One region of the Paenibacillus litoralis genome, then DNA from elsewhere that is predicted to be linked to it. Evidence: riboswitches for the same ligand, from Rfam matches in the RefSeq annotation. Region 1 holds a riboswitch; each other region holds the start of a gene.
What was found. Region 1 has a riboswitch for cyclic di-AMP ahead of ACKGJP_RS33825 (hypothetical protein). Riboswitches for the same ligand answer to the same signal wherever they lie in the genome.
Positions count from the first base shown of each region.

Region 2: linked by a shared signal. The riboswitch ahead of ACKGJP_RS04730 (hypothetical protein) and the one ahead of ACKGJP_RS33825 (hypothetical protein) in region 1 are both predicted to bind cyclic di-AMP.
Region 3: linked by a shared signal. The riboswitch ahead of ACKGJP_RS35905 (C40 family peptidase) and the one ahead of ACKGJP_RS33825 (hypothetical protein) in region 1 are both predicted to bind cyclic di-AMP.
Region 4: linked by a shared signal. The riboswitch ahead of ACKGJP_RS18095 (CAP domain-containing protein) and the one ahead of ACKGJP_RS33825 (hypothetical protein) in region 1 are both predicted to bind cyclic di-AMP.

Region 1 is NZ_CP176395.1:8,058,071-8,063,021, forward strand. Features, by position in the region: gene kdpA (potassium-transporting ATPase subunit KdpA) at 1-1,526, opposite strand, end outside; gene kdpF (K(+)-transporting ATPase subunit F) at 1,641-1,718, opposite strand; gene ACKGJP_RS33825 (hypothetical protein) at 1,867-2,265, opposite strand; cyclic di-AMP (ydaO/yuaA leader) riboswitch at 2,482-2,653, opposite strand; cyclic di-AMP (ydaO/yuaA leader) riboswitch at 2,763-2,953, opposite strand; gene ACKGJP_RS33830 (KamA family radical SAM protein) at 3,865-4,951, opposite strand, start outside.
Region 2 is NZ_CP176395.1:1,117,546-1,122,496, forward strand. Features, by position in the region: gene ACKGJP_RS04715 (carbohydrate ABC transporter permease) at 1-183, shown strand, start outside; gene ACKGJP_RS04720 (AraC family transcriptional regulator) at 205-1,143, shown strand; gene ACKGJP_RS04725 (DUF4855 domain-containing protein) at 1,382-2,455, shown strand; gene ACKGJP_RS04730 (hypothetical protein) at 3,308-3,670, opposite strand; cyclic di-AMP (ydaO/yuaA leader) riboswitch at 3,793-3,959, opposite strand; gene ACKGJP_RS04735 (SDR family oxidoreductase) at 4,459-4,951, shown strand, end outside.
Region 3 is NZ_CP176395.1:8,503,207-8,508,157, forward strand. Features, by position in the region: gene ACKGJP_RS35885 (M1 family metallopeptidase) at 1-478, shown strand, start outside; gene ACKGJP_RS35890 (hypothetical protein) at 489-1,307, shown strand; gene ACKGJP_RS35895 (pirin family protein) at 1,404-2,177, opposite strand; gene ACKGJP_RS35900 (MarR family winged helix-turn-helix transcriptional regulator) at 2,302-2,754, opposite strand; cyclic di-AMP (ydaO/yuaA leader) riboswitch at 2,975-3,109, shown strand; gene ACKGJP_RS35905 (C40 family peptidase) at 3,112-3,582, shown strand; gene ACKGJP_RS35910 (FAD-dependent oxidoreductase) at 3,705-4,951, opposite strand, start outside.
Region 4 is NZ_CP176395.1:4,349,416-4,354,366, forward strand. Features, by position in the region: gene hrpB (ATP-dependent helicase HrpB) at 1-211, shown strand, start outside; gene ACKGJP_RS18090 (DUF445 domain-containing protein) at 307-1,545, shown strand; cyclic di-AMP (ydaO/yuaA leader) riboswitch at 1,659-1,795, shown strand; gene ACKGJP_RS18095 (CAP domain-containing protein) at 1,804-2,556, shown strand; gene ACKGJP_RS18100 (ABC transporter ATP-binding protein) at 2,649-3,326, opposite strand; gene ACKGJP_RS18105 (prolyl oligopeptidase family serine peptidase) at 3,467-4,114, shown strand; gene ACKGJP_RS18110 (hypothetical protein) at 4,128-4,712, shown strand; gene ACKGJP_RS18115 (RNA polymerase sigma factor) at 4,927-4,951, shown strand, end outside.

The DNA.
Region 1 (4,951 bases):
TTGACCATCGAGCCGGCGACTGCCAGCAGGGCGATCATCGAGACGTATCGGCCGAACAGCATCACAAGCCCCGTCGAAATGTTCCAGAACTTCGTATTGTCCGCCAGCCCTTCGAAGCCCGAACCGTTATTGGCGGCTGAAGACGTATATTCGTAGAGCACCTGAGAGATGCCGTGAAAGCCTGAATTCGTAATCGCGCCTTTGCCGAGGTCGGTCATGAAAGCCAGCGCCGTCGGAGCCAAAATAATGAAAGGATGCGCCAGAATGGCGATGGCGATCAGCTTCATTTCGCGCGCCTCGATTTTGCGCCCGAGAAATTCCGGTGTCCGGCCGACCATCAGCCCCGCCAAAAACACGCCGAGTATGGCGTACATCAGCATATTCACAAGCCCGACGCCTTTGCCGCCGAAAACGCAGTTGAGCATCATTTCGGCCATCGGCACAAGCCCTCCGAGCGGGGTCAGCGTGTCGTGCATGTTATTGACCGTGCCGGTCGTCGCCGCCGTCGTTACAGCCGTGAACAGGGCGGATTGGGCGATGCCGAAGCGGACTTCCTTCCCCTCCATGCTGCCCTGAGACGCATCGATACCGAGTGCGTTCAACACCGGATTCCCTTGGCTTTCCGCATAGTACACAAGCGATAGGAACGAGAGGAACAAGAACATCATCGCGGAAAACACGACCCAGCCCTGCTTCTTGTTGCGGGCAAACAGCCCGTACGTGTAAGGAAGAGCGGCAGGCAGCATCCACATCGAGAGCATTTCGATCACGTTGGTTAACGGGCTCGGATTTTCGAACGGATGCGCTGAGTTAGCCCCAAAAAAGCCGCCGCCGTTCGTCCCCAAATGCTTGATCGATTCCAGCGAAGCGACAGGTCCGATCGCGATCGTCTGCGTCTCGCCCTCCAGCGTCGTAACGGTCAAATTCGGCTGCAGCGTTTGCGGCACCTTTAGTGCGACGAGAACTAGCGTAACGACGATCGCCAGCGGGAAGAATACGCGTGTATGGGCTTTAATGAAGTCTTCAAAAAAGTTGCCGACCGTCTTCCCTCTGCTCGTTATCCCGCGGACAAAGGCAATCGCAACGGAAAAGCCCGTAGCCGCCGAGGTGAACATCATCATCGTCATAACGGCCATTTGCGAGAAATACGATACACCTGATTCGCCGCTATAGTGCTGCAGATTCGTATTCGTCATAAAGCTGATGACCGTGTTGAAGATGAGAGACGGCTCCATATTGCCGATCCCGTTCGGATTAAGCGGCAATCCGTTTTGCAGCCGAAGAATGATATAGCTGATCGCGACTAAGACGATATTCGTCAAAATAAAGCTGACCGCGTACGTTTTCCACGACATGCCGCCGCGGTTTTTTAGTCCGACGATCTTGAATATGACATTCTCGAACGGCCCGAAAACCTTGTCCGTGCGATTCGGTTCATTTGAAAATACGTGAAACAAATAGGTGCCCATCGGCTTAACCAGCAGCAGCAGAATGACGATCACCGCCGCTATTTGCAGTACTCCCATTGCGATTCCTCCTCTTTCATTCCCCAAAAAGTGAAGCGAAGCTTCGAAGCTTATTCCGATTACTTCCGAGGAGCCCCGGTTGTTCCCCAAAAAGTGAAGCGATGCTTGACGGCGTTAAAATTTCTCCGGGTTAATTAACGCATAGATAAGATATACAAACAGGAATACCGTAAACACGTACACGAGTATCACCGGCCATCGCCTCCCGTTTCATCGACTACCCGGCCGCACCAGGCGAGAAACCCGTAGAACAACAGGAACGTACCTGCCAACGTCAAAATCATGACCAGATCGAGCATGCTTGCCCCTCCTTCTTCCTTCCAACCGTTTGGCGGCATCGCTACCGCATCAAGAACGACATTTCCTCTTGCCGGCTGTAGATGACATAGTCAGCGCCCAGCCCTTTATAGATGGCCCGCGGATTCGGGCTTTGCGTGATCACGTAAATCGGCTTCGACGTCCAGCTCCGGCAAACCTGAATATACCGGCAGCACAAGGGCAAGCTTTGTTCAAACAAAAAAACTTTGCCGATCGGCCAATCCGGCACTTGCCACGTATCAATCGCATTCGTATCGACCGTGCAGATTCGCTTAACGCCGATTCGCCGCATTCTGGCTTCTTCCGTCTCGTTATTTACCAGCGCCGCATAGGGGATTCCCTTCACTTCCAGCAGCCTGATCAAGCTTTCGCCGGCTTTGTTGGGCGCAGCGACGAGACAATATTCGATTTCCCGTTCCATTCCCGTTCTCCTCTCGTTCATGCAAGAGAGGGCAACCTGTACTCCCAATAACGGTGCTGTCAGTCAAAGCGCATTCCGGGCTGGCAAACCCGCTTCTGCCGAACTCCTGAAAACGTCTTTCACAATTCCGCACAGCAAAAAGAAGCCCGGTTGAAGAGGACTCTTCTCGTGGCTTCTAGCAAGCACGGCGAAATAACCGCACCCGTCACGATTCAGGTTGCCTCTCTCAATACGCTTACGAGGTTAGCTGCCGGATTCGGGCGTGAGAGTCGCCCTACCTCTATCGTTATGGCATTCGCATAACTTATAGAGGATTCACCCCATGCGCCATTAAGGCGCGTCGGTTCCCCCGCTCCCCGGTATTCCGGGGACTCAGCGTCTTTCCTTACGGTATAAGACAATACAAAACCACAGGGATGGAATCCCTGTGGCCGTTTAGGCGATCACAAAGCTTCATCATCCTCTCTCCAAAAGCACGTCTGCGGACTTTCTCCGCTTCGTGTGCCAAACAACGCTTGCGAGGTTAGCTGACGGATTCGGGCGGTGAGAGTCGCCCTACGTCCCGCAGCGCTCCATGGCGCCCTGCGGAACGATTCACCCCGTGCGGCGCATGCCCGGCTCTCACACCGGTTCGCGTGCCGCGATTGGTTCCCCCGTTTTCCTTGCGGAAATTCAGCGAATCAGAATTTGGAAACTGTATAAGTAAATCATGAATCGTATCTTACTCCCTGCTCTACGACCTGTAAAGCAACGCCGATGCCGAAATTCGGCGCGCCGGCCCCGCGCGGGATTGCCCTATCCCCCTCAAACCATAAAATCTCCCATTATCACTGAATATCTCTTATTTCCTACGATTATCGTTATTATCGCGAAAGATGAAGCAAAAGAGCTCCCAGCGCATGAAAAACGAACTTTCGGCCCGATGAAAGCGATACAATGGCGAATAGCCGTCTCACACGTCGTTTTCTCGCGATTGGAATACTTTACAAGCCATATTCGCTGCTGGTATCATTTCATGCTGCTTCGCGCAGATAGGGATACAAGAATAAACGCATTGCGGCGTCTTTAAAGCCAGACGTTACCGAGAAATCGAACAATTAGCGGAGGATATACTCTGAGATTTAAGAAAAACCTTCAGGAAAGTTCACCCTGTCGGTCCTTTTTGTGCGAAGCCTTACGTCTGCGCGTGGGAGAGGGGACGGGTATGGGATTCCAGCCGCTCTTGAAATCGTGTTTCATTGAATTGGTTTTACGGTAATAACACGATTTCAAAGGCGGCCGCTGTCGCTCTTCCACCCCATACCCGTCCCCTCTTCTCACCTTTCCTGCTTTCTGTTACGCCTTGGTTCCCTACCGGTCTTCCAGCCGGTATTCATTGCCATGAACACCGCTGTCCTTGTCCAGACAGAACGTAGATGCGTGATTTGCCGCATTCACTTTCGATTTCATAGCCAAGCGGAACTGCAGTACACTACGTCTTATTCCGAAAAAACCAGTCAAAAGCGCAAAATAAGAGTCCTCCACGTCTTCTAAAATGAGCGTTTTGCCACCACGAAAAAACCGCCTAGCGCATGCGCTAGGCAGTTTCTTTGCAAATCACTATCGCGTGGTTACACGCTTTTGCGGCATATCGGGCAGTTCGTTGACCGAAACGACGCGGTTCGTTTTTTTGACAGGCTTGATCCAGTGCCGCTCGTTGCCCGGCAGGTCATCGAACCAGGACGCATCGTCCGGGCAATCCAGCGTCATAAATTTGCCGTAATGGCCGTCGCGCGACTGGTGATATTTCAAGTAAGCTTTTCCGTTTTCGATCGCTAAAATTTCGATTTTCCCGGATGTGTGGCTCATGGACAGTCGTACCCGCTTACCGAGTCCCGACGTTCTCGCCTTGGCTCCTTCTACGATTCGGTACACTTCGTGCAAAGGAAGGACGAAGTCCCGATTGCCCGCCACCGGACGATTGATGAAAAAATAGTATGGCGTGACGCCCGCCCAGGACAGCCGGTTAAGAAGCTCGCCAAGCACCTCGGGATCGTCGTTGATTCCTTTGAGCACCGGCGTTTGATTAACGACGATCGCGCCCGCTTCATGGAGCGCTTGGAATCCTTTCTGCGCTTCGGGCGTGATCTCGCGGGGATGGTTGATATGCGCCATCACATAAATCCGCTTCTCGGGCGTAGAGTACATCCGGATCGTTTCGAGAAGCTCTTCGTCCTCGTAAATGCGCATCGGGTTAAAGACCGGAATTTTGGAGCCCAAACGGATGATTTTCACATGAGGAATTTCGCGAAGGCGCTCCAAAATCATGCGCAGCTTCGGCGTTGCAAGAATCAGGCTGTCGCCGCCTGTGAGCAGCACGTTGTTGATTTCCGGATTTTCGGCGATATAAGCGAGACCCGGTTCGACGTCGGACATCGCCTCTTTGACGTCGTTGCGGAACAGCCGCTTGCGGAAGCAGTACCGGCAGTAGGAGCCGCATACCTCCGAAACGATCAGCAGGGCGGTCGAACGGTATTTGTGCTGGCAGCCCGGCACGACATAATTGGTGTCCTCGTCCGAGGCGTCCCAGCGCCCGTATTCCTCGAGCTCGCCTTCGTTCGGGATGACAAGCTTGCGGATCGGATCGTTCGGGTCGTTCCAGTCGATCAGATTCAAGTAGTAATCGTTGACGCGAAACACAAACTTT
Region 2 (4,951 bases), 1.8 Mb from region 1:
ACATTGTCAAAAATGCTATATATGCTCACATGGAATCTCCTCAATATCCGGTATGAATACGCTTATGTGTCATTGCTCATTAACACGGCCACACTACTCGCCATTGCACCTATTTTCCTGCTGTATATGTTCGCGCAAAGATATTTCGTCGAAAGCATCGAGCGAACGGGTCTTGTAGGATAAAAAGGGAAAAGGGTGATCCGCATGATTGCGTTTGTCATCGATAACCATCGGTTGTACTTGGGCGGCAAGCGATTCTTCTATTCCGAGCTGGAGCTAAGAAGCAAATTCCCGTGCAAGCTGTACAAGATCGACGAGACGTTCGAGGCGGTTCAGGAAGATCATTCCCACGACTATATCCAGATTTGGTATGTCAACAAAGGCGAATTCATTCATTGCATCAATAATCAGAAGTACAAGATGGTAAAGGGAAATTTGTTCGTCATTCCTCCCTTTGCGATCCATCGCGTCGAATGCTTGCCCGGCAAGGAGCTGGAAATTATCGGCTGCGAGTTTACCCCGAATTTTATCAATGACCGGTACCGGCAATCGCCCGTTAAGAACGATTTTTTCGATTACGCTTACTTGGAGCAGTTTCTGACGGCGGAGGATAAAGTGAAACCGAAAATCACGCTTACGGGCAGCATCGACCATCAGGTAAGCCAATTGCTATACGGCATGTTGGAGGAATACACGGCCCGGGATTCTTACTACGAGCTGATGATCAAAGGCAGCCTGCTCAAGCTGCTGTCCGTCATTATCCGGGCCTACCGCGAAGACGCCGTCAAGGAAATGGGCGATAAAGCGGACAAATACCGGCCGCTCATCAAGGCTGCGATCGATTACATGCATCAGCACTACGATCAAGAAATCCGGCTGGACCAGATGTGCAAAATAACGATGCTGTCGAAGACGTATTTTTGCGATTTGTTCAAGCATCTCACCGGCAAAACGTTCAACGACTACTTGATCAACCTGCGCATCAAAAAGTCGACGGAGCTGCTCGTTCAGGCAAACCTGACGATAACGGACGTTTGCTTTCAAGTCGGCTTCAACGATTTGACGTATTTCTCCCGCATTTTCAAAAAGCATACGGGCATTTCCCCGTCCTACTACAAGAAATACGCGGCGTCGAGCAGGTAGAAGCGCGGGACGGCTGTCGGTAGGCAAATTTGGACACATCGACAGCAAATGGAGATAATAGGTCAACAATTTTGTCCGATAGTTCAATCATTGCGTTGCCTCCGGCTTTATAATCTAAGGAAAAAGCCCTAAGAGCGAGCGTTCAAAAAGTCGGCTTATCGGCACCGAGAAGGCAAGCAGAAGGAGAGTACAGGGTAGGCGACTTCTGAGAACAACCTCTAAGAAGGAGTAGACGGCGTTGTCGAATATCGGCGAATACATGCAAGGATATATGCCGCAAGGCAGCAAACGGGCAGCCGGAGCCAAACACATTCTGCTCGTCTATTGCGGTTATTACGAGAAGAAGGGAAGCGGCAAGCTTCCTTGCGGCCAGTGGACGAAAGACACGTTCCGGCCATACGTGGCACATTTGGATAAATCGGGCGAGCCCGACGACTTCTTCTTCGATACGTTCCTGTTCCTCGCGCTGCGAACGCCGGCCAGTGGCAGCCTCCACCGGTTCTACGAGTGGGTGATCGACTCGGTCCCCGGCGCGGCGGACGACTGGGGATGGATCATTCGCCGCGTGTTCGAGGAGAACCGGCAGCTGTTCGCCTTGAACGAGGCGGTCGCGGAAGCGAAGGAGAAACTCGGGCGCCCGGACCATAAAACCAAGGTCCTGATGATGCTCCCGTTCCCGGACAGCCAGAGCGTCCGTTTCGGTATCGGTTCGCGGGCGGTTCCTTATAGCCTGAAATCGACGGAAAGCCGGAATGCCGCCGTCCGCTGGTATATCGATGCGTTCCTGGAAGCCTTCCGCAAAGCGGACTTGCAGCATCTTGAGCTGCTCGGCTTTTACTGGATGCAGGAAGATGTCGATCCCGGCATTACCGGCGAGCTGGACAATATACGATTTACGCTTGATTATTTGCACGGGCAAGGACTCGTTCTCGGCTGGACGCCTTGGTGGGGAGCGGAGTTTAAAGCGGACGCCGAGCGGTTCGGCTTCGACTTCTCCATTTTGCAGCCGAACCATTACACGCAGGAGGAAACCACGTACGAACGGATTCGCGAAGCCGCTCAGCTCGCTGCACAGACGGGCCAAGGCATCGAGGTCGAGCTCGATTCGGCCGTTCTTTCCAGCCAAAAGCACCGGGAAACGTTCTACCATTACTTGAAAGGCGGCGTTGCGTTCGGCTACATGCGGGAGGCGGTAATGGCCTACTATCAGGACGTTCATGCGCTGTATGAGCTGTACCACGAGGGCGGCGAACGCGGCCGGAAGGTGTACGACGATATTTATGCGTTCACGAAGGGGACGTATATCGGCTGAGAGAAAGGCAAGTTGACGCGGCTGCAGAAAGCGTCCGGTTACGGAAGCAGGCGGCGTCAAGCCGCTGAACGCGAACTCAATTCGACTGCAAGAGCTTCAACAGTCGTGGTACGCGAATGGGAGCAGGGGTGTCCAGTCTGGGAATGAGATGGAGGCTGTCTCGAAAGCCATGAAAATGGCGGAGGGATTGCCTCTTCGCATTAGTAAGCCAACCGGAGATTTTTTGGTTGGCCTTCTTTACGATTCGTGTATCCTGTTTGCTGCCAAAAAATATGCTCTTCTCGGATGAAGCAACTGGAAAAACTCCATTTATTATGGCCAGTTTGATCTGCAGCTTGGAGTTAAATGGATTTTCTCCATCTTATTCCGCATGTTACTTACACAAATGGGAGAATTCTCAGAATGAACGGTAAGTTTTCCAGTTAGATGACGTTACGAAGCCCGTAGGAACAATAATTAACAGCATGTTTTCCAGTTAAAAGATCATGCGAATACGCACGAATAGTGTGTGTTTAAAAAGGCCACTTTTCAGAACCGAGAAGGTTGGATGAATCCGAGGAACGAGGACACGGAGCGTAGGCAAAACCTACGTGAGTACCGCAGTTACCGGATGAATTCAAGATTCGATGTCGAATAACCCACCTGTTCTGCTTCGTTATCAAAAGGGGGCTTTTTAAACAACCTCGAATAGTGTGTGTTTCAGAACCGAGAAGGTTGGACGTATCCGAATAAATCCCCCACAGCTACGAACGTTGGTAAGCCGCGAATGTGCAGCTGCGGTACGCATGCAAAGAGCCTCCGAATCCACAGCTGGTGGAGTCGGAGGCTCTTAGTCTTTGAGAGCGGCGACGGTCAGTCGCAAATGAATTTGCTTTCGACATCCGATTCAAAATGAATGAGATCCAGTTTCTCGCCCGTGTCCAGATAGATGTCGGATTGAATGGACGTCACTTCAAAGCCCGTGATGTCGGTCAGCTTCTGCTTCAGCAGCCCGTGCAGCCGGTCGCGATCCGTTTCGAGCGCATGAGGGTGGCCGTCTTCGCCGTATACGGGGAGCGCCATAGGGGATTGCCCGGTTTCGTCGCCGTCGATGCGCATGATCACGATATGATTGCGCACGATGCGGACGTCCATGTCGCTTACCTGCAGGCCGGATACTTCCAAGTGGCATTGCAGATAGGCAGCCTCGATTTGATTGCGCAGTTCGTTCATCATAATGCTTCTCTCCTTTTTGATGAAAGTTGGTCTAAAATGAATGCAAAAAAGAAGCCTAAAGAGCAGAGAAACTCTGCTCCGGCTTCTACGATTAGCGAAATAAGCGGTAGAGGCGCGAGTAGCGGTTCTCTCTCAAAGCGCTTACGAGGTTAGCTGTCGGATTCGGGCTTGAGAGTGCCCTACCCGAGCATACGAGGTATGCTCAAGATTCACCCCATGAAACCGGATTTGCGAACCGGCTTCGAATGGTTCCCCCGCTTCCCTTTCGGGAACTCAGCGATAGTTAAATCATGAAACTATTTAATCCTATAATACCGTGATTAGTCGGCAAAGTAAAATGAAAAAATTATACTTTCGTTTCCGTGCGCCGGGTCTAACATCCACGTCGAACGCTTCGCCATATATTTTGCGGGGACCACACCGGGGGTTCGCCTGCAGCTGCTGCGGAACGTCAGTGCCTTATTTCGGTTAGTTAGCGAGTAGATAGGCATTTCGCGGAACGAGGTGCCTTATTCACGGTAATATCGGCGATGTAGAGCGAATTACGGCCGAATAACGAACTGTCGTTCCGCGGCGTATCGCATTCAAGGGACTTGCTGCAAAATAGCGCATCTACGATCCGCTTAAACAGGAAACCGAGAGGATGTAATCACCGCGCTGGAGTCTTGAGGCCGGAACGAACGTAACCGATTAAACTGCATATCCGTTTCTCCTTGAATGTTCTTGCAAAACGGACTACCATTGATCTTATCGGGATATTTTGTGCGAAGAAAGCGGGAGGATCGGTCATGACGATGAACGGAAAAATAGTGATGGTTACCGGAGCGAACTCGGGGATCGGCAAAGCGACTGCGCTGGGCCTTGCCAAGCAAGGGGCCGCGGTTGTTATGGTAAGCCGCGACCGCGGCCGCGGCGAAGCGGCCCGCAAAGAAGTCGCCGAGCTTAGCGGGAACGGCGATATCGAGCTCCTGACGGCCGACTTTTCGTCCTTGGAGGACGTGCGGGAGCTGGCTCGGAAATTCCGGGAACGCTTCGGCAAGCTGCATGTACTGGTCAACAATGCGGGCGGCATGTTCTCGAAGCGCGAAAGCAGCAAGGACGGCTTTGAGATGACGTTCGCCGTCAATTACTTGGCGCCGTTCCTGCTCACCCACTCGCTGCTGGACACGCTCAAAGCGAGCGCGCCGTCCCGTATCGTGAACGTGGCCTCGCAGGTGCAGGCCAAAACGATCAACGCCGATACGGCGCTGAATCCGCCCGCCTATAAGGCGTTCGCCGCCT
Region 3 (4,951 bases), 450 kb from region 1:
CCGATGGAAATTCAAACATCCGTCGACGCAGGATTTTCAGAAAACAGTTGAAGACGTCACCAAACGCAAGTGGGACGACTTCTTCAATCAATACGTCTACGGCGGCATGATGATCGACTATTCCGTGGAGAGCATCCGTACCCGCAAAGCCGAGCAGCAAGGGCAAACCGTCTACGAGAGCGAAGTGCTGATCCGCAAGCGGGGCGCGCAGCATGACGCCGTGCCGATCCGCTTCCATTTTAGCGACGGCACGAAGCTCGACAAGACGTGGAACAGCGACGGCACCGAAACGCTGTATAAGCTCAGCCACAGCGCGCCGGTCGACTGGGTCATGATCGACCCCGACCGCAACCTTATTCTCGAGAACAAACACATGAACAACTTTATGAAAGCGGAAGTCGATCCGAAATGGAACGCGCGCTGGAACATCGGCGTCGACAAAATATTGGAGACCTTGTTCGGATGGGTCGCCTGGTGAGGTGAATCGGATGATTCGATACGTGAAGGAAGGCTGGACGGAGGCGTGGCGGCAGCCGTTCGTCCTGCTGACGATGTTTGTTTACCGGTTCGCTTGGGGCTTCGCGCTCTTCTCCCTCGCCCGTTCCGTCGTGCTGCCCCTTCTGCACCGGTACCCGGGCAAGACGATTTCGGAGTCGCAGGTTCAGCTGTTCTATGCGGAGGGGCAATTTCAGCTGCTCAAAACGGACATCGCCCACTCCTACCTTTGGCTGCTGCTCGGTCTGCTTATTGCCCGCATGGCGCTTACGCCTCTGCTGAACGCCGCCGTCTACTATTCGATCGCCCGACCTGAAGAAAATGCCGGCTACCGTTTTTTTAAAGGGATCAAGAAGCTTGGCTTGCCGTTTATCGGCTACTATACGCTGCGCATAGCGCTGACGCTCGGTCCTCTTGCTTTGCTCCTTCCGAAGGTCAAAGGCATCGTGGCGCACGGCGGCAGCTATGAAGGGATTCTGAAGGAACTGCTGCCGTATGGAGTCGCCGCCTTTCTGTACGGCGCTTTGATTCATCTTTTGTTCGTCTTCCTCCAGCTTGGCCGGGCCGAGGAGCGCCCGATGGGAGCGTCGCTCGGCACCCTGTTCCGCTCCTTTCTCCTAATGATCGGCGTAGCCCTTGTATTGTTTCTCATCACTTTGCTCATCTCCAGCATCGTCGTCTTCGCATCGCTCATGTGGGCCGGACTATGGGCGCTCATCCTGTACCAGGTTTATAGGTTCGTACAGACGCTGTTCGATCTGTGGGGAATCACCTCCCAGCATCGGCTGTACGTGGAGAAAAGCGACTATTGAACGATCCCCGTGACCGCAAGCGCAAAGAATGAATAAAACCTCCAAACCGCCGAGAATGAATGCGGGCTTGGAGGTTTTTTCAGCATGCAGCCGGGTTTATTTACGGTATAGAAAATAGTTGACCTCAAGCGGCACTTCGATCGACACGAACCGCAGCGACGCGCTTCCGCTTGCCTCAAAGCGGAATGAAGATTCCGCATTCGCAGCGGTCAAGACCGCGAAGTCTGCGTATTGCAAAGGCTCGGCCCGCAGCCCCGACTGCTCCTGTACGCCGCCTTCGCCCTCGACGACGAGCAGTGCGACGGCCCGGCCCTTAGGCACCTCGTACCTGTGCATGCTCCCCGGATCCAGCGTCACATCGAGCATGATCGGCGCCGTAATCAGCGAGACCGGGGCGCCTTCGCCGATGATCGTTTTCACCTTAACGCCATCCTCATTACGCGCCGGAAACTGCTCGTGCTCGAATTGACGGTAGGTCGGCTCCAGCTTATTCGCCTCAACGAGATTCGGCTCGAACCAAATCTGGAACAGCTCCGCATCCTTCTCCAGCTTCTCGGCGTGATGCACGCCGCTGCCCGCCTGCATCACTTGCGCGCCTCCGGCGGAAACCTGCTGCGAGTTCCCGAGGGAATCGCTGTGCACCCCCGTACCTTTGAGCACGTACGAAACGATTTCGAACCCCGAATGCGGATGGGGAGGGATTTCGAACGTTTCGTTCGCCTTAGCCCACGCCCAGTAAAACAGCGGTCCTACGCGCTTTACGGCCCCCTCTTCGCGAGGGAACGCGATCGGCTTGCGCTCGCTGATTTCTCCGTTTTGGCCGAACTGCCCTCTCCCCTGCTGCTCCGTTCCGTAAATCGTTACTCCCATTTTAAATTCCTCCTTTGATTAGGTTGTCCAATACGTCCGCTTATCCCGCAGGAAAGCCTCGTTTATGTTGCCAGTCAAAAAATCTCAAAATTAAGATAATGACGTTGCGGCGGGCACCAGTAAGCTACTTGTAAGTCTCCTGTGCCGCTTTGCCCAGCTTCTTGAGCAGCCGCACCGCTTGCTTCTTCTCTTCCGGGTTTAGCCCGCTTACCGCTTGCCGGATCGCCTCCGTATGCGACGGAAACAGCTCTTGTATGAGCTTACGGCCATTGTCCGTCAGCTCCGCATAAATGACGCGACGGTCATTCGGATAAGGAACCCGATTCAACAGCTTCTTTCTCACGAGCTTATCGACCACATACGTGATGTTTCCGCTCGAAATTAATATTTTCTCTCCGATCTGCTGAAGCGGCTGCGGTCCTTTATGATAAACCAGTTCAAGCACGCCGAATTCCGTCGGATTAAGACCGTGCCTGCGAATATGACGGGTTGAATGGGCTTCCGCCCAAATGTGCGCCCGGGACAGCACTATATACAGCTCGAGCGATTCGTCCTTCCCCTCGTCGACATGTGCCATTGCTTCTTCCCTCCGATCGACCAGCGCGATTGAATTATCTTAACATTAAGATAATCGAACGCTGCTATTTTGTCAAACGCTGCCGAGTATTCGGCTTTATCCGGCCGTTCGACAAAATTCTCGGTTATTTTTAAAAAAGATGATGTTTTTTTAAAGAAAACTTAAGAAACCGGCAGGATTTTCATCCCGGATAGCGAATTCATAACGTCGGCAAGAAAAAAAAGGAAAGATGCCGAATTCCCTGATCGGGAAACGGGGGAACCAATACTGGGTGAATTGATCTCGAAAGCAAGGGATCATAGGGTACCTTCAACCGAACCCTCAGCTAACCTCGTAGGCAACGGAAGGAGTTTCGTTTTGAAGAAAGCTGTCGTATTTGTCGTTAGTATCGTCATGTTTCTGAGCTTCATGGCAAGCAGCGTCTCTGCGGAAACCCCGCTGAACGAAGCAGTGGACGAATTGATTGGAACCCCTTACAAATATGCGGGGATGTCGGAAAAGGGCTTTGACTGCTCCGGCTTTACCAGCTATTTGTTCGCCAAGTTCAACATCGATCTGCCTCACAGCTCGAAGTCCCAAAACACGGAGGGCTTCTGGGTCGACAAGAAGGATCTCCGCGCAGGAGATCTGGTGTTCTTTAACACCGACGGCAAAGGGATTTCCCATGTCGGCGTCTACCTCGGGGATGGCATTTTCGCTCATTCCGCAACCGGAGACGGCGTCATCAAAACGAAATTGTCCGATTCGTATTACGCGAAGCGGTACGTTTCGGCCCGCCGCGTGATGTGGGACGATCTTTACAATCAGTTGACCACGGACGCGAAATAAGTAAAAGCAAGCGAAAGTATAAGTATTGCCTTATCCGAGTACATACTTATATGTCGCGAAAAAGACCTTCCGGACTCATGTCCGGGAGGTCTTTTTCCGTCCCCTATTTGGATCTTAGCCAGTTATACCGCTTGAATAACCGGCCAGTGCAGCTCGACGCCCTCGGCGGCGAGCAGCCGCTGGAAGTCGGCAAGCAAAGTCGCATCGTTGCGCACCTGGCGGGGCTCTACTTGATTAAGCATGCAGAACACGGCCAGATAGCCGGCTGCTTCCCCGATGTTCCATTCCACCGGATGAAGCCGGTAGCATCCGTTCGTCAGATGGGTCGTCCCGATATTTTTGCAAGCCGGCAGCAGGTTGTTCATCCGTACCGGGATTAAGCTGCCGAGCGGAATTTGGAACGGGTAGGTCGAGCTGTCGATATACGACTGCATGCCGGTGCTCGGATGCAAGTCCATCCGATAGCAGCCGATGCCGATCGTATCCGCGAACGGCATCGCGCCTTGGTCGCCGCGGCAAGGCGCCGTAATATGCTGCTCCAGCACCGTGAACTCGGCACGGATCCGGCGAGATTCGCGGATGTATGCCGCCTTTGCCAGCCCGTCCTCCGTGCCGACTACGTCTTTGCGCAGCCTTAAGCCCGGGTAACCGAGCTTGCCGTCCGGCCGGGGCGCTTCCGTCTGCATCCAATAGAAGAACGAAAGGCTTAGCTGTCTCGCCCCTTCCAGGTGACGCTGCCGCTCCTCTTCACTGACGTCGATGACCGGGCCGAGCCAGTAATCGTGCATAATCCAGTTAACTAGCGTAATATCGCTGGCATAAGTGCCCGGAGCGAAGTTCGATTTGTCGATAATGCGCCGGTACCGCCACAGATCAGGAACGCCTTGCTGCGGCATAATCGAGTAGAGCGTCGGCTCCAGCGTAATATAGTGCGGAACAAGCATGCCCAACTGCTTGCCCGGCCAAAAATCGGCCTGGTAATCGCGCCAGAACGCATAGTCCCGCGGCTTTTCGATCGTGTGGTCTTCACCTTCGATATAATCCATGGCAAAACAGTGCGTAATCGCCTGCATATCGGTAGGATCGGCATCTCCCGTCAACGCGTGCGGCTCGCCGGTTTCCCGCTGCGATTCGGAACCCGTTACATATTCCGTGCCCGTCATCGGGAGCAAGTCGCCGCATTCGGTCGCGTCCAAAAAATAAGGCGCCGTCAGTACCGTCTCGCCGCCGGTATCGGTATGGCGAACCGTAACGGAACGGACGCGATCGCCGTCGGTCTCCGCAGCAACCGGTACGCAGTTGAGCAGCACGACAAGCTTGCCGCTATGCACATAGGGCGCCAGCATATCCTGCAGTACGGCTAAGGCGG
Region 4 (4,951 bases), 3.7 Mb from region 1:
GCCGTCGATCGGCCGCGGACGGGTGCCGCTGACCGTTCATCTGCTCTCGCCGGCGCAACGTCCCGTTCAGGTGACGCGCGATTTGGCAAGCTTTTGGCGGGATGCTTATTTTGAAGTGAAGAAGGACTTGAAAGGGCGGTATCCCAAACACTATTGGCCGGACGATCCGACAGCCGCGGTTCCGACGAATCGCACTCGCCCGCGAACCTAATGGAACCATTTTGCAGAAAGATGCTTCTTGCCGTGTAAGGCAAAGTTTTTGAGGGATACTAGTACGTATCTCTGAACGATCGGAGGATGTTTGATTTGAACACGAGGAACATTGCCGGATTTTCTCTTGCTGCTATGGGAATCGGCTTTATCGTCACGTTATTTTTGCCGGATAGCCTTATTACGACGTTGCTCCAAGGGGGATTTGAAGCTGGTCTTGTCGGCGGTATCGCAGACTGGTTCGCCGTAACCGCCCTTTTCCGCCATCCGTTCGGGATTCCCATCCCGCATACTTCGCTCCTTCTCAAGAACAGAGGGAAAATCGTTAATTCGCTTATTTCCGCTATGGAAACGGAACTGTTGAACAAAGATAGCATTACGCATAAATTAAGCCAATTGAATCTGATGACGATCATCTCTTCGGCGGTAACGAAGGTTGTGTTGAAGCGGAAAGCTAGGAAAAGGATTTTGGCGTTCCTGCAATCCTTGCTTAAACAGCTTCCTTTGGAGCGATTTGCCCCGGTAATTCAAAGCTACCTGACGAGTTATGTCCGGAACAAAGAGCTTAAGCCTCTGGCGCAATCCGCTGTCGCATCGGCCATTCGGGACGGTTGGGACGAGAAAGCGCTCGATCGGGCGCTCGAAATGGGAACGGATTGGGCCGTCAAAAGAGAAACGGAGCAGTTGCTCGGGAGAATCGCTTACGGCAAGCTGAATGAGCTTCAAGTCGGCGGGTTTATGGGGTTTGCCGTGCAAGCTTTTATCGGATTTATGAATGAAGAGAAGCTTGGCGGCATCCTGCAGGGGATGCTCGTTTCCGGCATGCGCGAGCTTCGTCAGCCGGGCAACCCTTACCGCGAGCAGCTGCTTTACGAATTGAAGGATCAAGCGGACAGACTGGCGAACAACGACGATATTCTATCGAAGCTGAAGGGGTGGCTGGAGAAGAAAGCGGAGAGTCCGGAAACCGAAGCTTTTCTGCTCGAGAGGCTGCAAGACATTCGCGACGCGGCTGTCGCAAAGCTGGAGGAAGATGAACGAAACGGCGGGCGGTATGTGTTGAGCGCATACAGGTTCGTCGTCGAGAAAATAAGATCGATTCCGGGCATGACCGACAAATGGGAAGAAGGGCTTCGTACGTTTCTCGTTGATCTTGTAGAGAAAAATCATTTCCGTATCGGCGTGCTGGTTCGCGACAATCTCAATAAGTTGGACGACCAATCGTTAGTCCAAATGCTGGAACAAAAAATCGGCGGCGACCTGCAATGGATCCGCGTAAACGGCGCACTCTGCGGCTTTCTCGTCGGTCTCGTGCTCTCGTTGTTTCATCTGTAAAGCATCGTCGTTTTCGCGTTCTGGAAGACTTTGTGTCATGAAATCGACTATCTCCCGTGCTACAATTGACCGTGCCAAAGGGAAGCCGCCCAAAACGGTTTGTCGGAGGCAAAAAAAACAGAAGGCCGAAGCTTCGTCAGAAGCACGGGGGAACCCTTGTCACTGGGGTGAAGCCACGTCGTTGTGGCCGGGTGTTTACTCTTTGACCCGAATCCGTCAGCTAACCTCGTAGGCCGGGAAAAGGAGACGATTTTTTTGATGCAACGTTTTAAGAAAGTAGCGATGACAGGTGTTCTGGTATTGGGTCCGATTATTAGCGCCGGTGCGGCTTCTGCTTCCGCAGCGCCATGCATCGTTCCGGATAATGCCCCGCAAGTCGCAGCAGCCAAGCAATATGGTATTGATTTGGGAGCCTTGCTTCAAGGAAATAAGAATTTCAATAACATTAATGTGAACGACTTGCTTGCCAAGCTTGGCGTTAAAGCGCCTGACTTCTCGGCAAAACCGGGTACGGGCAACGGAGCAGGAACGGGAGCAGGTTCGACAGGCGGTGGTTCCGGTGCAGGCACAGGCACAGGCTCGCAAACAGGCTCTGGAACTACAGGAGGCTCTCAACAAGGCTCGAACGCGAATGCTTCGCAATCGGCTTATGCCAGCCAAGTAGTCGACCTGGTCAACCAGGAACGCGCGAAAGCAGGGCTGAAGCCGCTCTCCAGCGACAGCGCTTTGGCGGCTATGGCGCTCGATAAAGCCAAAGACATGTATACCAATAACTATTTTGATCATAACTCACCGACTTACGGTTCGCCGTTCGACATGATGAAATCTTACGGGATTCGTTACACGTATGCCGGGGAGAACATTGCCAAAGGACAGCGCACTCCGCAAGAGGTCATGACTGCTTGGATGAACAGCGCCGGGCACCGTCAAAACATTTTGAGCCCGAACTTCACGAAGATCGGCGTCGCTTACTACAATGGCGAATGGGTGCAGGAGTTTATCGCGAACTAAGCTTAGCTTCACCAGAGCAAGTTGCCCTTATACGATCTTCAATCGAAACAGCCGTCAGCCTTGCGTTGACGGCTGTTTTATTTTGCGGCTTATCAGCAGACGATTAAATCTACTCGGCCATCCCGGATATGGATGATACGGTCAGCTTGCTTAGCGATAGCGGGATCATGCGTGATGAGAACGATTGTTCGCCCGTGCGCATTGAGGCGCCTTAGTATCGATAGGATATCGTTACCTGTAGCGGTGTCCAGCGCACCTGTCGGTTCGTCCGCCAGCAAAATGGGCGGGTCGCCGGCTAATGCCCGCGCAATGGCGACGCGCTGCTGCTGCCCGCCGGACAGCTCGGATGGTTTATGTTCCGCACGGTCCTGCATATCGAGCTCAGCGAGAGCGCATGCCGCCTTTTTCAGCCGTTCCTTTTTGGAAAGCCCTCGATAAATCAGCGGCAGCTCCACGTTTTCTATTGCGGTCAGCCGAGGAAGCAGGTTGAAGCTTTGAAAGACGAAACCGATTTTGCGGTTTCGGATATCGGCCAACTGAGCGTCCGTCATTCCTCGAACTTCTCTCCCGTCAAGCGAATAACTGCCGGTTTCAAGTACGTCCAGACAGCCCAGAACGTTCATCAGCGTCGACTTCCCGGATCCGGAAGGACCCATGACGGCGATGAATTCGCCCCGCTCAATGTCGAGGTTTACGTTATCGAGCGCTTTTATCGTTTCTCCGCCTAGCCGGTACGTTTTGGCTGCGCTTTCCATGCGAATAAGTACCATGCCGTACACCCCCTTATCGTTTACCTTATTCGCCTCTCCGCTAGAAATGTATATAAAAAAGGGAGGGCATGTACACAAATTCCTTGACGGTTGACCGTGACTTTACTTACAATTTTTTCAACCAGCAAGGAGGGAATCCAATGCCAATAGTAAAGCGAGCGGTACATAACGGAACGTTAGGACATCTTTGGTTCGTGCCGAACGGATATGAAGAAAACAAGGATACAACTTGGCCGTTGATCCTGTTTCTGCACGGAATCAAGAGGCGCGGAGAGGATCTAAGCATGCTTGAAGGTTATGGATTGACGGGGCTAGCCGTTAGACAAGACGATTTTCCGTTTGCCGTGGTCGCACCGCAGTGTCCTTCGAACTCTTTTTGGCCGCAAGAGCGAAGCAAGGTTATCGCTTTGCTGGATCACACGGTATCCTCCCTCCGAATCGATTCTGCGCGTGTCTATGTGACCGGCTTCAGTATGGGCGGAAACGGTGCATGGGACCTGGCTGCACATGCTCCCGACCGTTTTGCCGCGGTTGTCCCTCTATCCGGATGGTATGATCCGAAGGAGGCGAAAGTCTTCGAACGGATGCCGGTCTGGGCTTTTCACGGAGTCGAGGACGACGTAGTTCCTTACAAACATTCGGAAGAAATGGTTAATGCCATTAAGGAAAAGGGCGGTCGAAGCCTGCTAACACCGCTTCCCGGCTATAAGCATCAGATCATGGATGAGGTTTACCGCAGGCCGGATTTGTTCGAATGGCTGCTGAGTCATCGCATCGGAACGAACTAGTGACGGTCAATAAATGAGATTGCAAGGCATATTGATTTCCGCCCGCTTCCCATGTATGGTGAGGGTGGAGGCGATTATTATTCTTTTAGTTCCGGTGGAACGAGAGATTTTCGAAGCATTGGAGGGGGAAACGCTCGGGTGGGCGTGTATCGGCCCTCTGCTGCTGCAGGTGAGAGGAAAGGATGACCGAACGAAAGCGGAGATGTACCAAGCCCTTGGCGAAGGCCAAAGAGGGCTATTTCTCTTTCGCGCTTACCACAATCACGCATGCCGTTCGGCGGTCGAATGGTATTGGTGGACTTGTGAACAGCTAAGGAAGCCGAAAGCGTGGGAGGCTCTGCTTGCCGGTTTGCGCTTTTACGGGGCGGATGAGACCTTGCGCGTCATGAATAAAGCCGAGACAGCGCTTGATCGAACGAATCGCTTGTCGAACGGCAGCTGGATGGAAGCCAGTGCGCTCGATTTGGACAGGGACCCGGAGCTTAGGAGTTTGTCGGAACATTTGTTCGCTGAGTACACGTCGGCCGCAGAGAGTGCGCACCGGCTTATTGCCGCGTACATCAAAAGTCATCCCAATCAATTCGTCCTTTTATCCTAGGTAGGCATGGAATATTGGCTGGACAGGTGCAGCTCTCATGGTTGTTTTAGGGTTAAACTTATGAGCACGGTCTCTATGACCGTGCTTTTTCAGTTGCCCGGATACCGGCCGAGCGTGACGATTTCGAAGGGTTGAAAAGATTTGTTCGAGAGCCCTGTAACTTTTCAGCGCAATGATACGAATAATAGATAACCAGGCGGAAGGGAGGGACAAGATGGATGAAGAGCAGCAATGGATAC